4 regions of the Vibrio sp. KUL70 genome follow, and region 4 is predicted to be linked to each of the others. Evidence: predicted binding sites of a transcription regulator. Region 4 holds the regulator's gene; each other region holds the start of a gene.
The links. Region 4 encodes CRP, which controls carbon source genes, mostly activating them, when cyclic AMP is high. Its sites were predicted from a motif close to TGTGANNNNNNTCACA; they were not measured.
Positions count from the first base shown of each region.

Region 1: a site for CRP is predicted at 3,438-3,453, ahead of udp (uridine phosphorylase). Genes of this name have one in related genera too.
Region 2: a site for CRP is predicted at 2,061-2,076, ahead of AC6I7V_RS16030 (NupC/NupG family nucleoside CNT transporter). Genes of this name have one in related genera too.
Region 3: a site for CRP is predicted at 2,699-2,714, ahead of recB (exodeoxyribonuclease V subunit beta). Genes of this name have one in related genera too.

Region 1 is NZ_AP045834.1:1,040,850-1,045,977, reverse strand. It holds gene AC6I7V_RS04825 (methyl-accepting chemotaxis protein) at 1-1,036, shown strand, start outside; gene AC6I7V_RS04820 (DUF1887 family protein) at 1,219-2,385, shown strand; gene udp (uridine phosphorylase) at 2,577-3,335, opposite strand; gene AC6I7V_RS04810 (zinc/cadmium/mercury/lead-transporting ATPase) at 3,634-5,128, opposite strand, start outside.
Region 2 is NZ_AP045835.1:438,898-444,025, reverse strand. It holds gene AC6I7V_RS16040 (GNAT family N-acetyltransferase) at 1-301, opposite strand, end outside; gene AC6I7V_RS16035 (HD-GYP domain-containing protein) at 703-1,983, shown strand; gene AC6I7V_RS16030 (NupC/NupG family nucleoside CNT transporter) at 2,344-3,552, shown strand; gene AC6I7V_RS16025 (hypothetical protein) at 3,811-4,083, shown strand; gene AC6I7V_RS16020 (class I SAM-dependent methyltransferase) at 4,083-4,691, shown strand; gene AC6I7V_RS16015 (DUF3541 domain-containing protein) at 4,802-5,128, opposite strand, start outside.
Region 3 is NZ_AP045834.1:713,755-718,882, forward strand. It holds gene recC (exodeoxyribonuclease V subunit gamma) at 1-2,409, shown strand, start outside; gene recB (exodeoxyribonuclease V subunit beta) at 2,812-5,128, shown strand, end outside.
Region 4 is NZ_AP045834.1:2,785,285-2,790,412, forward strand. It holds gene AC6I7V_RS12550 (hydrolase) at 95-1,072, shown strand; gene AC6I7V_RS12555 (YheU family protein) at 1,157-1,369, shown strand; gene AC6I7V_RS12560 (phosphoribulokinase) at 1,447-2,316, shown strand; gene crp (cAMP-activated global transcriptional regulator CRP) at 2,558-3,190, shown strand; gene AC6I7V_RS12570 (DUF1338 domain-containing protein) at 3,368-4,159, opposite strand; gene astD (succinylglutamate-semialdehyde dehydrogenase) at 4,367-5,128, opposite strand, start outside.

The DNA.
Region 1 (5,128 bases), 1.4 Mb from region 4:
TGTAGTGACGGTATTCGCAGCAGCGATTGGCTATCACATTGCCCACAGTGTGCGCGAACCTTTGACTCGCATTTTGCATGCACTTGAAGGGCTCACACAGGGTGATATGACTAAACGTATCGACATTCGTTACGACAACGAATTTAGCCGTGTAAGTCGCCACATCAACACGCTTGCCGATAACCTGCATAACATTCTAGTTAAGCTTAATGAAGCATCTGATGAGCTAACTGAAACAGCCAGCATTAACCAGAAGACCTCTTCAACAACGCAAGGACAACTGAGCAATCAGCGCGAACAAACGGCAAATGTGGCAACCGCCATGACAGAGATGTCGCATTCGGTACAAGAAGTGGCGAACAGTGCGCAGAGCTCATTAACTATGGTTCAGCAAGTCGAGTCAGCATCGGAATCTGGCCGTCAAATCATGAACACCAACATCAGCACCATTAATCAACTGGAGACTCGCCTCAATGAGTCAGTTGTCGCTGTGGGTGAACTGCAGCAGATGAGCAGTCAGATTGGCTCAATCCTAGATGTCATTCGTGGGATCGCAGAACAAACCAACCTACTTGCACTCAATGCTGCTATCGAGGCAGCACGTGCGGGTGAACAAGGCCGCGGCTTCGCTGTGGTGGCAGATGAGGTGCGTGTTCTCGCTCAGAAAACCACGCAATCTACGTCTGAGATTGAAACTATGATCAGCAATCTACAATCGAGCTCTAAGACAGCAGGTAACGTGATTGAGAGCTGTATGAATGATATGGAGATGTCCGTTGAGCAGGCTTCCAATGCCAATAGTGCGATGGAAGAGATTCAAGCACTTATCCTAGAGATCAGCCACATGAGTACACATATTTCTGAGGCTGCGGCAGAACAAAGCGAAACATCAAGCGACATTGCGCGTAACATTGAAGACATCAACCACATTGCGGACGCAAGTTATCAAGCGATGTCATCCATTGCTAAAGCAAGTGAGAACCTGACCATTCTTGCTAATCAGCAAGGTGATTTAGTGCATCAGTTCAAGCTTTAAACCTTTACTAAAGCGACTAAAGGTATGACTTTACTCGCATCAATTTGTTAACCACCTGAACCAGGGTAACTTTTGTCAAAGGTTACCCTTGTTTTTTTAAGCCATTGTCATCATATGAGTATTATGGCTTGCTGCTTTCCGTTACGTTCCCATTTTGAGCGAGCCAATATTAAGGAATTTATATGGCTGTTCACGTTGGCATTATTGATCAAGACCCCATTAGGCTGATTACCCCATTATTGGATAATCGAACCACCAGCTCACACATCGTTTTTATCGGTGACAAGACTCAAGAAGGCATGTATCTGCGCCTTCACTCCGTACTCCAAAAGCGCGATATCACCAGTGAGTTTTTTGAAATTCCTACCATCGTTAATACTTCTGTTATCAAAGAATCAATTCAAGTCTTGGCTGAAGACCTCAAGGCACGCGGACAAGAAGTAAAACTTAACGCAAGCTGCGGTTTAAGACATCGCCTGCTTTCGGTTTACGAAGTATTTCGCACTTATCACTGGCCGATTTTCGTGGTTGAACCAAACAGTGACAAACTGTGTTGGTTATACCCAAATGGCAAAGAAGACACACAAGTACAAGATCGTATTACTATCGATGATTACCTGACCGTATTTGGTGCTCGCGGTGAATTTAATGACTTCGAACTGCCGCCGCAGCTAGATCAAAAACTCTACGAACTGGGTGAACGCTGGGCGAGTAATGCCCTTGAACTGGGGCCAGGCCTTGCAACGCTAAACTACCTAGCAACGACATGCCGCAAAGAGCAGAAACTGGATGTTGAGCTTTCAGAGAAGCAACAGGGCTATCGTGAGCTGAACATGCTGCTTACCGATCTCGTCGAAGCAAAGATTGCGACCTACCAAGACGGTATTTTGACCTTTGCTAACGAAGATGCGCGTCGTTTCTCGAACGGTGAGTGGCTAGAAACACTGGTACACAGCACGGTGAAACAGATTCAAGATGACATGCCAACCATTCAAGACCGTTCGTTGAACGTTCAGGTATATCGCCAGCTTGGTGAGCGCGAAGTACGTAATGAGCTGGATGTTGCTTCAGTAGTCAATAATAAACTGCACATCATAGAGTGTAAGACCAAGGGTATGCGTGACGATGGTGATGACACCTTGTATAAGCTGGAATCGCTGCGCGACCTATTAGGCGGCCTTCAGGCTCGTGCTATGCTGGTCAGCTTCCGTCCACTGCGCCATAACGACATCACTCGTGCAGAGGATTTAGGACTTGCTTTGATTGGTCCTGATGAGTTGAAAGATCTTAAAACGCATCTAACATCTTGGTTTGCTGCTGCAGGCGGTCACGAAGACCTAGAGTACTAAGAAAATAAGCAAATAAGCTGTCAAAGGCTCACTACTCACACACTAAAGGCGCATCATGCGCCTTTTTATTTGTCTTTATTTTCCCCAAACCTAATCGACAAATACAAAAAAGCTGCACCATTAAGTACAGCTTTTGAGGATTTAAATCAGGCTATCTTGGACGATAACTTAAGTTAACTAGGATCTCGCGATTAAAGCATCTTACGCGCAGCTTCTACAACCACTTTGATTGAGCGAGCTTCTGTCTCTTTTAGCGTTTCGTGATCTGGGATTTCTTTCTGTGTACGGTTGATAATAACGCCCGCGACACAACCTGCTTTCAGGCCAGAACTTGCACACATAGTTAGCAGTGTTGCAGATTCCATTTCGAAGTTAAGAACGCCCATGTCTTGCCACTCTTGCATAGAACCTTGGAAACGCTTAACAACGCGGCCAGAGAAGGTGTCGTAACGCTCTTGACCTGGGTAGAAAGTATCGCTTGATGCTGTAACACCAGTGTGAACCGTTGCGCCAGACTCTTCTACTGCCGCTTTCATCGCTGTTGCAATTTCGAAGTCAGCTACTGCTGGGAACTCCATTGGAGCGAAGTGTAGGCTTGCACCGTCCAGACGAACAGAACCCGTTGTTACAATCATGTCACCCACGTTGACGTGAGGTTGGATTGCACCAGTTGTACCAACACGTAGGAAAGTACGTACACCTAATTGTGCTAACTCTTCTACAGCGATAGATGTTGATGGACCACCAATACCAGTAGAACAAACAACCACAGGCTTTCCATCTAGCTCAGCGCGGTACAGCGTGTACTCACGGTGGCTTGCTAGAAATACTGGGTTTTCCATTTCGTCAGCAATTTTTTGTACACGTGCTGGATCACCTGGGATGATCGCGAGTGTCGCACCTTGAAGATCAGCTTCAGTAATACCTAAGTGGAAAACAGCTTGAGACATAGTTTGCTCCTTGTGGCTTATTGAGTGTTCATCACCCTTATCTAAGCGCATTATAAGTTTGTGGGGTACGTGTTTACTCTAACCAAGCTATTCACAAAATGAAGTGACAGACATCACACCTCTCCACGCAACATGTAATCCATTTTCACAAAAAACAGATCGCAATCACATTTACACCGTAATCGTATAGCTTTGTTGCATAAGAATGGCGAAAAAAACGCCTCTAGTTCATAAAACGCAAATCAAACAACATGCGCTCAATAAACCAAAAGCGTTCTGAAACTAGTAAAACAAGACCTTAGTCAGCTTTTGACTTAAATCTCAGTAGTCTTAAAGCATTGAGTGTCACAAGCGCGGTTGCGCCACTATCAGCAAGCACGGCTACCCATAAGCCAGTAATACCAAATAGGCTGGTCACCAAGAACACACCTTTTAACCCCAACGCCAAAGCGACGTTCTGACGAATGTTTCTCATGGTGGCCTGTGACAGCTCAATCATAGCTGGTAGTTCAGTTAGACGATTGTGAGTCAGTGCCGAATCAGCGGTTTCTAAAGCGACGTCGGTGCCGCCACCCATCGCAATACCAACATTTGCCGTTTTCATTGCTGGAGCATCATTAATACCATCGCCCACCATAGCAACATGTGAATGGCGAGTAAGCTCTTCAACGTAACTCACTTTATCCGCTGGCAACAGACTTGCTTTGTATTGCATACCAACCACAGAACTGATTGCCTCGGCACTGCGCGGGTTATCGCCCGTCAACATAATCGACTCAACACCCAGCTGACTTAGTCTTTCTACAGCAGTTTTGGCGTCACTACGCAGTGTGTCTTGCCAAGCAATCAAACCAATGACGGTTTGAGAGTACTCTACTGCCACGACTACCGTCTTACCTTGCATTTCAAGCAAAATAACCTGCTCTTGTACTGACGAATCAAGATCAAACGTCACTTTTGATGGTGAAAGCACTTGATATGTACGCCCATCGACATCACCTTCAACACCACTACCAATAAGGGCACGTTTGTTGTCAGATTCCGGGATATCAATCCCCTTCTCTTTAACTTTATTGACGAGAGATAGCGCTAGTGGATGGCTTGACCCCACTTCAATCGCACCGACCACACGCAATAACTGTTGCTCATTCCAACCTTGCAACGGTAACACGTCAGTAACTTGTGGCTTGCCCTCGGTCAGTGTGCCAGTTTTATCAAACGCAATGGTTTCAACCTTACCTAACTGCTCTAGCGCAGCACCGCCTTTAATCAAGGCACCACGTTTTGCTGCTGCAGCCAAGCCAGAAGTAATCGCTGCCGGCGTTGAGATAACCAACGCACAAGGGCATGCGATCAACAGCAACGCAAGACCACGATAAACCCAAGTTTCCCAAGGTTGAGCGAACAAACTCGGCGGAATCACAATGACCATCAAGGCCACAAACATCATTAGTGGCGTATACCAACGGCTAAATTTATCTAGGAATCGTTCTAGAGGTGCTTTGCGTGATTCTGCTTCTTCAATCAAATGAAGAATTCGGTCTATCGCATTCTCACCTTGTTTAGAAGTGATCGTGATACGAACAACCTTGTCGACCACAACCGCACCCGCCATGATGGTGTTGCCTTTGATGTGTTCGACAGGGACAGATTCACCAGTGAGTGCACTCTCATCGAAGCTAGCGGCGTAAGTAATCAATTGGCCATCTGCTGGCAGTCGAGCACCAGGAGAGACTTCAATAACATCACCAGGCATAAGTTCCGTAACTGCAACTTCGACACGTTCACCATCG
Region 2 (5,128 bases), on a different replicon from region 4:
CAGACAACCAATAACCGACAGTGACTTTTTTCAGATCGTGACTGATGGTATTAAAGCTACAATTACCAACGATGTTATTTTGGTAAACAATCGCGCAGGTCATGCTTTTTCCTTCTGCATAGTCGTGGAGCGAGCGCTGTATAAATATACGAAAGTCTTGTTCGGTTTTGCAATGAGGTGGCCAAGCAAGCCATTGCCCTAAATAATCAGACTGTGTTGATACCAGCTCTGCATAATGAGAAGCAAAGCTTTCCTGTATTAGCGCAATAGAAATATCGTCGTTGATTTTTATTTGAAACATCGTGTCCTCATTAACAGAGTTAAGGTTATACCAATCACAGTAAGTAAGTGATCAAAAATAGCGCAGGAAAAAGGCTTGAGAACAAGGCAGCTTTTCTGCAACAGAGAGTTTCGATAAGTAGTTATTCTACAATCAAAAATTCTAACGCAGTTATCGAGCGTTTTAACAAGCTAGGGTGAGCAATTAATTACTACGATTGGTATCATTATACTTTGGTACTAGTTTGCTCTTTATACCCTTACCTGTCTAATTTTTATGCAATCTGTGGCACGAAAAGTTCGTTATACGTTATTCATGTCACGAAACTCAATAAACCTTACATAATTTGTGACTATGCATTCAAGTAATCGATTAGTATTGCCTCCAATAAATATAAAAATGATAAAAACTAGGCTTAATTTATGAATTTGTACTGCCAGAACGTGACGGTAGATTTGCGTAAAGCGCTATTTGGTATTGCTAAGGCTTTGGATAATGTCGGTTTTGAGAGTAAACATCACGGACAAAGAGTTGGGTACATCGCGTATCGATGTGCACTGAGTGTAGGTTGGGAAGAAGAGCAAGCCCAACTTGCCTTTTCGCTTGGGCTTATCCACGACTGTGGAGTGTCTCAGATAGATGAACAGCTCAGCCTCATCGCTGAATTTATACCAGACTCTACGCATCACCACTGTAAGAAGGGCTATCAGATACTCAAAGAGTGTCCGGTACTCTCTATCTTTGCTAAACCTGTGCTATATCACCATACTCCGTGGAATGAACTGAAAGATTTACCAATTAGTCAACTAGAGAAAGAGCTAGCAGCCGTTGTGATGCTAGCGGATCGGGTCGATTACCTATGCGGTGTCGCGTCTGCAGACCGTTTTGGTAACCTAACGCCTGCTGGCAAGACTTACATTATTGAGCGCTTAACTGAACAGGCAGACCTTTTGTTTGAGACCAACCTGGTTCAGCACATGTGTGAGTTGGTCGATACTGATGATTTCTGGTTCTCTATGGATGTGTCCTACATTCAGATCATGAGCGACAGGTTTGAGCCAGTCCCGTTCTTTTCTCAGCAAATGTCACTAGATGAGACGGTCGCTTTCGCAGAGTTCATTGCCAACGTGGTCGACGCTAAGAGCTCTTTTACGTTTAAGCACTCGTTGAAAGTAGGGCAGTTGTCAGAGTACCTAGGGAAACAGTTAGGTTACTCCTATACAACGCAGAGAAAACTATATCTGGCTGGACTCGTGCACGATATTGGTAAGCTGCAAACGCCACGAGAGATCTTACATAAGCCGGGCCCTCTTACTCCAGAAGAATACTGTTGTATTAAGCGACATGCGACAGACTCGCGCTTTGCTCTGCATGAGTTATTTAGTTCGCCGCAAATTTGTGAGTGGGCGTCCAACCACCACGAGCGTCTTGACGGCTCGGGCTATCCGATGGGCAAAACTGCCGAGCAGCTTGATAGGCCAAGTCGGATTGTGGCGGTTGTTGATGTATTTCAAGCGTTAACACAATCTCGTCCTTATCGCCCAGGAATGAGCTTAGAGCAAACGTTGGCGATATTGGAGGATCATGTGCAAAACCACAAACTCGATGCAGAAGTTTTCAACTGCTTAAAAAAACACGCGCAATACTGCTTTGAATTGTCAACTGACAAGTGTCGTGATGTACAGGCTAGCGCAACTTTTTAACGATGTTTTTTTATAATTCCCATCAAATTTGAACGAATTGATGCAATTTTAATCGCGCGATCGTTTGCGTTAAAAAATGTGATGAAAGTCTCATTGAGTTGTTTATACTTCTCTTCCGGTTTTAAGCCGGTGCTTAGCCAATACAAGCCGTCACATGGATATGTGAATGACCCCACGGACCGGACCAGCTGCGTTCCACTGCTTGTATAAGGTGATCTTACATGAACAATTCGTTGTTACATTCGTTAACGTTGTTAACACCCTCTTCGCGCAGCGTATTGCTTGCGATTCTTTGTCCTTTTCCTTTGATGTCATTCGCTTGGCTCATGCTCACACTTTAAGGATTATTAGGACAATTTTATGAATATTTTATTTGGTTTTGTTGGTGTTTTTGCACTAATCGCTTGCGCGTATTTGCTATCTGAAAGCCGCTCGGCGATCAACTGGAAAACGGTAATTCGTGCCTTTCTACTTCAAATTAGTTTTGCTGCTTTAGTGCTATATTTTCCTTGGGGACAAATGGCGTTAACAAGCTTAAGTAGCGGCGTATCAAGCTTACTTGGCTTTGCAGATGCGGGTATCTCATTTCTTTTTGGTGGCCTTGCTACTGAAGGGTTTATCTTCGCAGTGCGTGTACTTCCTATTATCATCTTCTTTAGCGCACTGATTTCTGCACTTTACTATCTGGGTGTGATGCAGAAAGTAATCCAAGTTCTAGGTGGTGCTGTTCAGAAATTGTTGGGTACGAGTAAAGCAGAGTCTTTGGTTGCTACTGGTAATATTTTCCTTTCTCAAGGCGAGTCGCCACTTCTTATTCGCCCTTTCCTAAAATCAATGACTCGTTCAGAGCTATTCGCAGTGATGGCTGGTGGTATGGCATCGGTCGCGGGCAGCGTGCTAGGGGGTTATGCTGGTCTAGGTGTTGAACTTAAGTATCTTATTGCAGCAAGCTTTATGGCCGCGCCGGGTAGTCTACTAATGGCTAAAATTATTGTGCCTGAACTTGATACACCAAGTAGTTACGACAATATTGAACTAGACAAAGCTGACCAAAGTAACGTGATCGACGCGTTAGCAAGTGGCGCAATGAACGGTATGAAAGTGGCAGTTGCGGTTGGTACTATGCTGATTGCTTTCGTTAGTGTTATCGCGATGGTGAACACAGGTCTTGAGAGCTTAGGTGAAGCGGTTGGCTTTACTGGTATCACTCTACAAGCGGTATTTGGTTACCTATTCTCACCATTGGCGTGGGTTATCGGCATTCCAAGTGATGAAGTGCTAATGGCAGGCTCTTACATTGGTCAAAAGATCATTATGAATGAGTTTGTTGCTTTCATCGATTTCGTTGAGAACAAAGCGTTACTTTCAGAGCACAGCCAAGTGATCATCACGTTTGCATTGTGTGGCTTTGCGAACATCGGTTCTATTGCGATTCAATTAGGTTCTATCGGTGTTATCGCTCCTGAGCGTCGTGCTGAGGTGGCAAACCTTGGTCTTAAAGCGGTTGCAGCAGGTACATTGGCTAACCTAATGAGCGCATGCTTGGCGGGTATCTTTATCTTGCTATAACCTGCGGTTACTCTTTCTCTCAGTTGCCGTCTTTATGACGATGCGAGAGCAGCAGAGTAGAACCATATATCTATTTAGCGTTAGCGGGCACTTGGGTTCTCCCCCCAAGTGCCCGTTTTTTTGTTTTTGCGTTGTTCACTATGGAAAAATCAGTATCGCTCATAAGGGGAATAGTGAGGTCAATCTATCTCGTATATACTTCGAAGGTGCTTAACCTTAGAAGCGCTGTTTTATCCTGCTATTTAAGAAAGGCTTTTTATGAAAACAAGAGTATGTATTGGCTTGCTGTTTGCTACTTCATTAATATCAGCTCTGATTTTTTTGTTGGCGGGTGATAGCCATTTTCCAGTGACGCAGTGGCCTAAAGAAGCGTATCTAGGTTTGGTATTTAGCGTGGTCTGGGGTGGCGGTGTAATGGCAAGTGTCGCTTACGTTTTTTCTGCGATGGTTTTTATCACGGTAGCTGTGGTGGGCTATGCCATTGGCTACAAGGTTGGCAGTTATTTACCAACCTGTAGCGACACGAAGTAATGCACTGGTTAGATCGACTCCGAATATATTGGTATCACAGAAAGCAATCCAAATGCTGGCCTGAAAATGGCGCTCGTTCTCTTGGTTGGACTGATAGAGCTTCTCAATATGCTCGTTTTTCCGTTATAGCTAATCATGTCGAGTTTGATGGGCAGACCGTACTTGATCTAGGTTGCGGGTATGGCGACTTGTATCCGTTCTTGACGGCGCAATATGCAATTCGGTCTTATCTTGGGGTGGAACAGCATTCGGCGTTTTATCAGCAGGCCAAAGCACGATATCAAAACGCCACCTGTGCCTTTAAGCGCGGTGACATCAGTACGATTTCCTTGAAACCCTATGATGTGGTTGTGGCGAGTGGTTCATTGAATTATGCCTCAAGAAATGAACACTATCTTACCTCGATGATCATAAGAATGTATGCGTTGGCGAATAAAACGCTGGTGTTTAACCTGCTAGACAAAGATTATTATCCAACTCGGCAGTTGCTTGTCAGCTATCATCCACAAGGGGTTTATCGATTCTGTAAAACACTGTGTGAAGATGTCAGGCTAGTAGAAGGCTATTGCGATGGTGACTTTACGATTGTAATGAACAAAGCGAAGTGAACCGCAAGCGGAAGTAACGTAAAAACAATCACCCAATGAAATAAACCCAAGCAGAGAAAGCTTGGGTTTGTTGTATAGAGTTGAGTGCTGAGCAACTGTAAGTCGAGTCCTTAGTTTGGCTTGTTCTCCACTAAACCATAAGGCAGACTTTTGAATACTTCCGGATGCTTTTGGAAGGTTGGCGCTTCATTCACCTGTTGCCAGTCGAGCAGCATGATAGCGAGAACGTTCCGATGCTCACCATACTCTAAATCAAAATCCCCCGTTATAGATGGAATCATGCCTTGTTCTTTATCGATAGAGGCTTGAATGGCAAGGCGTGTTTTTTCTACTACGGGATCATTTTCTAAGCCTGCCAGTAAGAAGGTTATACCTACTTCAGCAATCACATCTTCTTTGGCACGCAGAAGTATTGTGTCGATGTTTTGTCGGAAGTA
Region 3 (5,128 bases), 1.0 Mb from region 4:
GAGGAGCATCAAGATGATCACATCCTTGATTCGAGTGAACATAAGCAGAGTATTGCTGTTGGGGATCGTTCGTTAACGGTTCATGCTTGTCATAGCCCGATGCGTGAAGTGGAAGTGCTGCACGACCAGTTATTGGCGATGTTTGATAACGATCCCAACCTAAAACCACGCGACATTATCGTAATGGTAGCGGACATTAATGCCTACAGCCCTGCGATTCAAGCGGTGTTCGGTAATGCGCCGGGCGAGCGTTATATACCTTATTCGATCTCTGACCGTACTGCTGATCAAGAGAGCCCAATCTTAACTGCATTCATGCAGCTGGTGGCGCTGCCTAAGAGTCGTTGTCTTGCTTCAGAGCTGCTTGAACTACTTGAAATCCCGGCGATGATGGCGCGATTTGATATCGACGAATATCAATTTGAGCAAGCTAAACAGTGGGTTGAAGAGGCGGGTATTCGCTGGGGTGTTGATGGCAGTACCGCAACAGAGTTTGATCTACCCGAGACTCAACAAAACACTTGGCTGTTCGGTATCCAGCGGATGCTGCTTGGCTATGCGATGTCAGAGTCAGCAGGATTATTTGAAACCGCCGAATCATCGATTGCCGCATACGATGAAGTGCAAGGCATGAGTGCAGAACTTGCGGGTAAGCTCGCGCACTTTATTGACCGTATTGCCTATTATCGACAGCGCCTCAATCAGTCACAATCGATTGAACGTTGGCGTGAGACTCTGCTTAACTTGATTGATGATTTCTTCAGCGTCGAGCTGGAAGGCGAAGTAGTATTGAAGTCGATTCGCGATGCTCTAGGGCAACTTAACGAACAGCTCGATGATGCTTTATATGAGCAAGATTTATCACCAAGCATCGTTTATCAGTATTTGAATAATAAACTCTCTGGGGCACGCATCAGCCAACGTTTTTTAGCTGGGCAAGTGAACTTCTGTACTCTGATGCCGATGCGTTCGATTCCTTTCAAAACGGTATGTCTGCTGGGGATGAATGATGGTGTGTATCCGCGCTCTATGCCACCAGAAGGCTTTGATTTAATGAATGGCCGTACTCGTCCGGGTGACCGTTCTCGCCGTGATGATGATCGTTATCTGTTCTTAGAGGCGATGTTATCGGCGCAAGAGAGTCTGTACATTAGTTATGTTGGTCGCTCTATTCAAGATAACACTGAGCGCGTCCCGTCAGTGCTGGTGTCTGAGCTGATCGAATACTGCGAGCAAAACTACTGTCTGCAAGGTGACGAGGCTCTGGGAAGCGACGAATCTGGGCGTAAGCTGAGTCAAGCGCAGATGTTTGAGCACACCATGACGCCATTCAGTCCGAGTGCTTTCATGCCGGACCAAGACAATTCACAGGTTAGCTACGCTAAAGAGTGGCTGCCTGCGGCAAATCGAGCAGGCGAGCGCAGTGGTGAATTTAACCGAGCGTTAGAAGATTATCTTGGCGGAGCAACTTACCCACTTGAGCTTGATCTGGTCGAGTTACAGCGTTTTTGGCGTTTACCTGTTCAATACTTCTTTAATCGCCGTTTAAAGGTGGTGTTTGAGCCGCCGTTACCAGTGATGGAAGACGACGAACCGTTTGTGTTGAATGGTCTAGAGAGCTATCAACTTAAAGATGCGCTATTACAAGTATTGATTGATAACCCTCGATCACCCGATGAAGCCATTCGTCACTTTGTCGCTAAACAGAAAGCTCAAGGTCGTTTGCCGGTTGGGGCATTTGGTGACATTGAGTTTGAGACCAATCGTGTGCAAGCCGAGGAGCTAGCCAAAGAGATCCAGTTCGTGACTGGTGCGCCTAAAGAAGATTTAGAGGTCAATATTACGATAGACAGCCTCGGCGAAGGAAAACCGGTCAAGTTGATAGGTTGGTTAACGCACAACTATCAATCGGGCTTAGTCCGCTATCGCAGTGGTAAAATTCGCGCGCAAGACTATCTGGCCGCTTGGATCGACCACTTGTGTTGCAATGTGATGGGCAACCCGCAAACAACGCATATTATCGGCTACGACAAAAAAGAGGGCGTGGTGCATCTTACGCTTAGCCCTCTGAGTGATGTTCAAACTGCAAAGCAGACTTTGGGTGAGCTCGTTCGTCTGTTCTATCAAGGTATGACTCAGCCGCTTCCATACTTTCCTAAAACGGCACTGGCAGGGGTTGAAGCGGGCTTTAGTCGAGGAAAATGGGTTGATGATGAAGAGAAATCTTTGAAGAAAATGGCGGATACTTTCAATGACAGTTACGCGTTTACCGGTGAAGGACGCGACAGCTACATCTCACGTATTTGGCCGAAGTGGGATGAAACATTAGCGGCGGAAGCAAGGCTGTACTCGACGTTAGTGATGCAAGCCGCGCGTTTAGCTGCGGTTGATCCCAATGATCAGGAGTAATCTAGGGCGATCGTCAAGATCGCTCAACCCATACCAATTAGACCGATGCTTATGGCAAGCTTATTACGATTTTAGAATGAGTATAGATCGGATGAGGGAAGTGCTGAGAAGTCAGGGAGTGAAAAGCACAGGAATTAAAGTGGCCGCCAGTAAATCATTATTAGTGTAGGGCGTTCGCTGTACGGCCACAGGTCAGAGGGACCATTATTCTTTTGGTTCTTTAGCGGCGAAAAAGTAATCGTCTGCCTGAACTCGTGGGCGCATAGTAACGACGTGCACCAAATTGATCCGTGAGAGAGATCGCACTCCCTAATAAGATATTGGTACTAGACCAGATTTGTATGACGTTTTTGATACTAGGTCACATTTGTAACAGAATAATTAAGAAGAAGGCAGCTCGGTATGACTACCACAAAACGTGATCTCGTTATCACGCCACAAGCGCTTAATACCATGACGTTTCCTCTGCATGGGGCGCGATTGATTGAAGCTTCTGCAGGTACGGGTAAAACCTTCACGATAGCCGGCTTGTATCTGCGACTTTTGCTTGGTCACGGCACTTCTGAGATTGGTGTTAATGGTGAAGAGCCGAGTCGACATCGGCAGCCGCTAACGGTCGATCAGATTTTGGTGGTGACCTTTACCGAAGCGGCAACAGCAGAACTTAGAGACCGTATTCGTGCACGTATCCACGATGCGCGCATTGCTTTTGCACGTGGTCAGAGTAGCGATCCTGTCATAGCCCCTCTACTCGAAGAAATTGACGACCATACTGGGGCTGCCCAAATCTTGCTGAATGCTGAAAGACAGATGGATGAAGCGGCGGTATACACCATTCACGGTTTCTGCCAACGCATGCTAACGCAAAATGCGTTTGAGTCGGGTAGTCGCTTTGACAATGAATTTGTGACCGACGAAAGTCATCTAAAAGCGCAAGTGGTGGCGGATTACTGGCGTAAACAGTTCTACCCATTACCGCTGCAGTTGGCTGGAGAAGTACGTAATATCTGGGGTTCACCTTCTGCTCTGTTAGCGGATGTAAACCGCTACCTGACAGGCGCGCCGTTAAAGCTAACAGTAGAGGCGATGTCTGGTGATCTGCAATCTCTTCACAACAGCAACCTTGATAAAATCAGAGCACTCAAAACACAATGGCTGGCATCGCAAGAGGACTTTCTGCCCATTATCTCGGGCTCAGATGTTAACAAACGCAGCTACACCAAAAAGTCACTGCCGACTTGGTTAGAGGCGGTAACGACTTGGGCGCAAAGTGAGACACATGATTATCAGTACCCAGATAAACTCGAGAAGTTTTCTCAATCAACGCTAAACGAGAAAACACCGAAAGGCACGGCTCCTTGTCATGAGGTTTTTGAGGCGATTGATACCTTCTTAGCACAGCCTGCGGATATGAAAGCGCCGCTACTGGCACATGCAATTACCCATTGTCGAACCATGCTTGCCGCGGCTAAAGAGCAGAAGCAGTGGCTCTCATTTGACGATCTACTGACCCAGCTCTCAGCGTCGATTGATGTCGATGAACAGTCACTGTTGGTCGAACGCATTCGTACTCTTTATCCAGTCGCGATGATCGATGAATTCCAAGATACCGATCCGCTGCAGTACAGCATCTTCAGTCGTATTTATCTGGATAGCCCACAATGTGGCTTGTTTATGATTGGTGACCCGAAGCAGGCGATTTACGGCTTCCGTGGCGCAGACATTTTTACCTATATCAAAGCGCGTAACCAAGTGAGTGCCCACTACACTCTTGGTACTAACTGGCGTTCAAGTGCAGACATGGTGAGCGCGGTAAATCAGGTGTTTAGCCAATCTGACAGTCCGTTTATCTATGACGAAGATATTCCATTTCTTCCAGTCGCTTCGAGTCCCAATGCCGATTTGCGTCACTGGACACTTGGCGACCAGGTTCAACCTGCGATGACATTTTGGTTGCAAGAGGCGGAAGATAAGCCCTTACCTAAAGGGGAATATCACGCAGCGATGGCAGAAGCGACGGCGAGCCAAATTCAAACAATATTGACCGCTTCTCAAGACCAGCAAGCGTTTCTTGATAACGGCAAAAGCCAAAAATCGATTCAAGCGGGTGATATAGCCGTCTTGGTGCGAACCGGTAGTGAAGGGCGTTTAGTTAAGACGGCGCTTGCAGAGCAAGGCATCGCCAGTGTTTACCTCTCCAACCGAGACAGTGTATTTGTCAGTCTTGTTGCTCAAGACCTTCAACGTTTGTTGCAAGCGGTACTAACCCCAGAAAATGACCGAGCTCTTCGAGCTTGTTTGGCTTCTGAGTTGTTTGCCCTTGATGCGGCCACACTAGATCAACTGAACAACGATGAGGTTGTTTGGGAAAACGCAGTCAATGAGTTTCGTGAGTATCGAAAGCTGTGGCTACAACGTGGCGTGCTACCGATGTTACGTGCGGTGATGAGTAAGCGCCACCTAGCAGAACGATTGTTGGAAGAAGAGAATGGCGAGCGAGCACTGACGGATTTAATGCACATTGGTGAGTTGCTTCAGCAGGCGAGACAAGAGCTCGATAGTGACTATGGTCTGCTGCGCTGGCTCGCGGAAGCGATCATCGATGCGCAGAATGGCTTGGGTGGCAGCGAAGATGACATCCAACGTCTAGAGTCTGAAAGAAACTTGGTGCAAATCGTGACTATCCATAAATCCAAGGGTTTGGAATATGACTTAGTGT
Region 4 (5,128 bases):
ATCACTCACCACTTGCACACCGAGTCAAGATAGACCAAGCTCAAAGAGAAACACGAGTGATATCTCAACCCCAGAGAATGATGGAACCTCTACTATGACAATTTTTACCGCTGCGACTGGCCTATCTAACCCCCACCTTCAGACTTTGGTCCCTAGGTTTATTCGTAAACAGGCACTGTTCCACCCTCACTGGCAAACACTTGAAACTCCAGACCATGACTTTCTCGATTTAGCCTGGAGTGAAGATCCGAATAAAGAAGGGCTCGATAGCAAACCAATTTTCGTGCTCTTTCATGGTCTTGAAGGCAGTTTTGAGAGTCCCTACGCTAACGGTCTTATGAACGCCTTCGCCGAAGATGGATGGTTATCGGTAATGATGCATTTTCGTGGCTGCAGCGGTAAGCCCAACCGCCTAGCTCGTGCGTATCACTCCGGAGAAGTGGAAGATGCCCGCTTTTTCCTAAGAAACTTACATGCTCAGTTCCCTAATAATCCTAAGGTGGCGGTCGGAATCTCCCTAGGCGGTAACATGTTGGCCAACTACCTCGTTGAGTACGCGGATGATCCGCTACTCTCTGCAGCAACGATCGTATCAGCGCCATTTGATCTTGCCAGTTGCTCAAGTCGAATTGAACAAGGATTCTCTAAGGTCTACAAACAGTATTTGCTGAACTCACTTAAATCTAACGCGCTCAAGAAAGAGAATCTGCTTGCAGAAAAGTTAGGCATCACCGCAAACACGATCAAGAAAATCGAGAAGTTGTATGAGTTCGACGATTTGATCACTGCGCCTCTGCATGGCTTTAAGAATGCGCAAGATTACTACGCGCAATGTTCTGCACTACCAAAGCTTAATCGTATTAAGTTACCTACGCAGATCATTCACGCTAAGGACGATCCTTTCATGACCGATGATGTGATTCCGAAATTCATTCTGCCGGATAACATTGATTACCGACTATTCCAGAAAGGTGGACACGTTGGCTTCATTACCGGTAGCACCTTCAACCCTAAATTTTGGTTGGAAGAAGCACTGCCGGCCTACTATGAAAGTATTCAGGATTCGGCATAATAGCGCCACATTGAGGTCAACATTCAAACACTGAACCTCAGTAACCTTTAAACATATCCATGAACATAAAAGAGAGATGTATTTATGATCATTCCATGGCAAGAGATCGCCCCTGAAACTTTAGAAAACCTCATCAAGGAGTTCGTGCTCAGAGAAGGCACCGACTACGGTGATGTTGAGATCTCACTGCAATCCAAAATCGACCAAGTAAAACAGCAATTGCAATCTGGGGAAGCGAGTATTGTTTTTTCTGAACTGCACGAAACCGTCGATATCCAACTCACAAAACGCTTCTAGGCTGCCATAAAAAAATAGCCGTGTTATAGTGGAAAACGATTGCTAACAAGTAAGTTATTCTAACGACAAGGGTTGTCATGTCCGCTAAACATCCAATTATTGCGGTTACGGGTTCTTCAGGAGCCGGTACCACCACTACCTCAGAAGCCTTCCGAAAAATGTTCAATATGATGGACGTGAAGGCTGCTTGGGTTGAAGGGGATAGTTTTCACCGCTTCACTCGACCAGAGATGGACGTCGAGATCCGCAAAGCGCGTGAGCAAGGGAAACACATCAGCTACTTCGGTCCGCAAGCCAACGATTTCGGAGCATTAGAAGAGTTTTTCCGCAAATACGGTAATGAAGGTACAGGACAGGTTAGACGCTACCTACACACCTTTGACGAAGCAGTACCTTACAATCAAATGCCAGGCACTTTTACTCCTTGGCAAGAGATCCCAGAAAACTCTGATGTGATGTTTTACGAAGGCCTACATGGTGGGGTTGTCGATGGTGATGTCAATGTATCGCAACATGTTGACCTGCTGATTGGCATGGTGCCCATCGTTAACCTAGAGTGGATTCAAAAATTCGTCCGAGATACACGTGATCGCGGGCACTCACGTGAAGCGGTGATGGATTCCATTGTTCGTTCAATGGACGACTATCTCAACTACATCACTCCACAGTTTTCGCGTACCCATATCAATTTTCAGCGAGTACCGACTGTTGATACTTCCAACCCACTTAACGCAAAAGGCATCCCTAGTCTTGACGAAAGTTTCGTAGTTATTCGTCTGCGTGGTATCAAAAACGTCGACTTCCCGTACCTGCTCGCTATGATTGATGGCTCATTTATGTCTCGTCACAATACACTCGTTGTGCCTGGCGGGAAAATGAGCTTTGCTATGGAGCTCATTGTAAGACCAATCTTACAACAGCTCATTGAAACGGGAAAAATCGGCTAACGGAATGGCGTTCTGGTTGATTACTTTTCATACCGTGATCATGTGCACAATTTTGCGTAAAAAATCGTAGCTAGGTCACGATTAAAATCAAGAAATAGTGACTGAAAAAGGATACTATTCTTAACCGAAACACAAGATAGCTTGCAGCACAGAACAAGTGTTCTTATCCTAAGAAGTCAAATTCAGGCTTAGCTAAAATATGGAAAGCGGCAAGCATACCCTGCAGAGGAAGTGAGATATTATGGTTCTAGGTAAACCTCAAACCGATCCAACATTAGAGTGGTTCCTTTCACACTGTCATATTCATAAGTACCCTTCAAAGAGTACTCTGATTCACGCTGGTGAAAAGGCAGAGACCCTGTACTACATCGTGAAAGGTTCTGTGGCAGTTCTTATCAAAGACGAAGAAGGTAAGGAGATGATTCTTTCTTACCTAAACCAAGGCGACTTTATCGGCGAGCTTGGCCTATTCGAAGAAGACCAAGAGCGTACTGCATGGGTTCGTGCAAAATCTCCTTGTGAAGTTGCAGAGATTTCTTTCAAGAAATTCCGTCAACTTATCCAAGTGAACCCAGACATCCTGATGCGTCTTTCTGCTCAAATGGCAAGCCGTCTACAAGTTACCAGCCAAAAAGTTGGTGACTTAGCGTTCCTTGACGTTACTGGCCGTATTGCACAAACGCTACTAAACCTAGCGAAACAACCTGATGCGATGACTCACCCAGATGGCATGCAAATCAAGATCACTCGTCAAGAGATCGGTCAGATTGTTGGCTGTTCGCGTGAGACTGTAGGTCGTATCTTGAAGATGCTAGAAGAGCAAAACCTAATTTCTGCTCACGGTAAAACTATCGTTGTTTACGGTACGCGTTAATCTCGATTAACCGATAAAAATTCAAAAGCCACCAAATGCGAATTTGGTGGCTTTTTCTTTATCGATTGAAGATACGAGATACGAGATACGAGGTACGAATGGAACACATAAGGCTTTCGCCTTGTTAAGCGAAGCGTACCCGTATCTCTAGAGTCAAACGCGTGCTCATATCTTTCTTTAACCGTTGGTACTCTCAAAGATTTTGTCAGCCGATGCTGCAACAAAACCGGTGTAGAGATCGCCATTCGCCATTGGGTAGCGCTTAGCAAACTCATAGAAGCCACCAGGCACCAATTCAGTTCCCTCAGAGAACTCTACCTTCACTTTATCTGCCATTGTTGATGACTGCTCTAACAGCACCTCTGGAGAGCCTTTCACTTGGCCGCCAACACTGTTGATTGTAAAACCGGACTCACTCAAATGACCATTCACGGCTTGCACTTCAGAGAACGCATTTAACTGGTTCACACTCACGGTAAAGTGGTTAGCACCATAACCATGCGCGGACAACCAAGACGCGTATTCGCTCTCTGTCGCCAGTTGTTTGTAATCTTGGAAATCCAAGTCCCACAGACGACCGCCATATAGGAAATCTTGCCCCTCTAGCTTGCTTGCATCCACTTGCGCAACCAACTTAGCCACGATCGCTTGTAGCTCTACCGAACACTCTTCCACTTTCAGCTCACTAATGAACACTTTGGGTTGGGTTGGATCTGGGTGTTCAAAGTGCTTAGCCACGAGTTTCTTGCTTTCAAACAGGTAGTCACCACACGCTTTGTAACCAAGTGCTAAGAAAGGTTTAGCCAGCGTCTCGATCCCCAAAGGCGCAACATTAAACGTACGCAACGCAATGTGATCATTGATAAGGTCTTCCTCTTCTTTCAACAGCTGATGTACCTTCTCAGCAGATGGGCAGAGGCGTTCGATGTAGTCATCCCAGAGGGATTTGAACAGTAGATCGGGTGTCATGGTGACTCCTTGTCGGGTTCTAGCAAGCTCAAGCTAGAGAGTTGGATTAGAAAGAGTGTGGCTGCGAGACAAAGTCAGCAGCCATCAGCTTGTGACATACTTATTTTATTGTTATATCTCGCTAGGTCAGACGCCCAGCGAATAATCCAAAGGAGGTCAAACTTCCCTACCTCCCATTGTGATTTTTGTTGTAGGTGGTCGTTGTTGCTACAGCTCGATACCAGGGCTGAAAGTCGCTGGAAGCTGCGTTTCACGGCCTTCCATCGATGCCATTGGGTATGCACAGTAATCCGCTGCGTAGTAAGCACTCGGGCGTAGGTTGCCTGAAGCACCTGGGCCACCAAATGGTGCGTCACCACTTGCGCCTGTTAGCTGACGGTTACGGTTAACAATACCTGCACGGATGTGATCAACGAAGTATTCCCACTCAGAGTCGTCTGTTGATACAAGGCCTGCAGACAAACCAAAACGGGTGTCGTTCGCCAATTCAACCGCTTGCTCTAATGAGTTGTAACGAATCACTTGTAGTAGTGGGCCGAAGTACTCTTCGTCTGGCAGCTCTGCAATGTTAGTTGCATCGATGATGCCCGGAGTGACGAATGCAGCTTCACCAGCTTTCGCTTCTACTAGGCTTACGCCACCTAAAGATTGCAGGTTTGCTTGCGCATCTAGAATGAACTTAGCCGCCGCTTCTGAGATTTGTGGCCCCATGAAAGGAGCAGGCTCAGCGAACGGTTGGTCTACACGAATCTTTTTGGTTGCTGCCACTAGACTATCGAGCAGTTGATCACCTTTCTCACCCACAGGAACATACAGACGACGTGCACAAGTACAACGTTGACCCGCACTGATAAAGGCAGATTGGATAATGGTGTATACCGTAGCATCAACGTCACCAAAGTGTTCGCTGATCACCATAGGGTTGTTACCCCCCATCTCTAGTGCCAGCATCTTACCCGGTTGACCCGC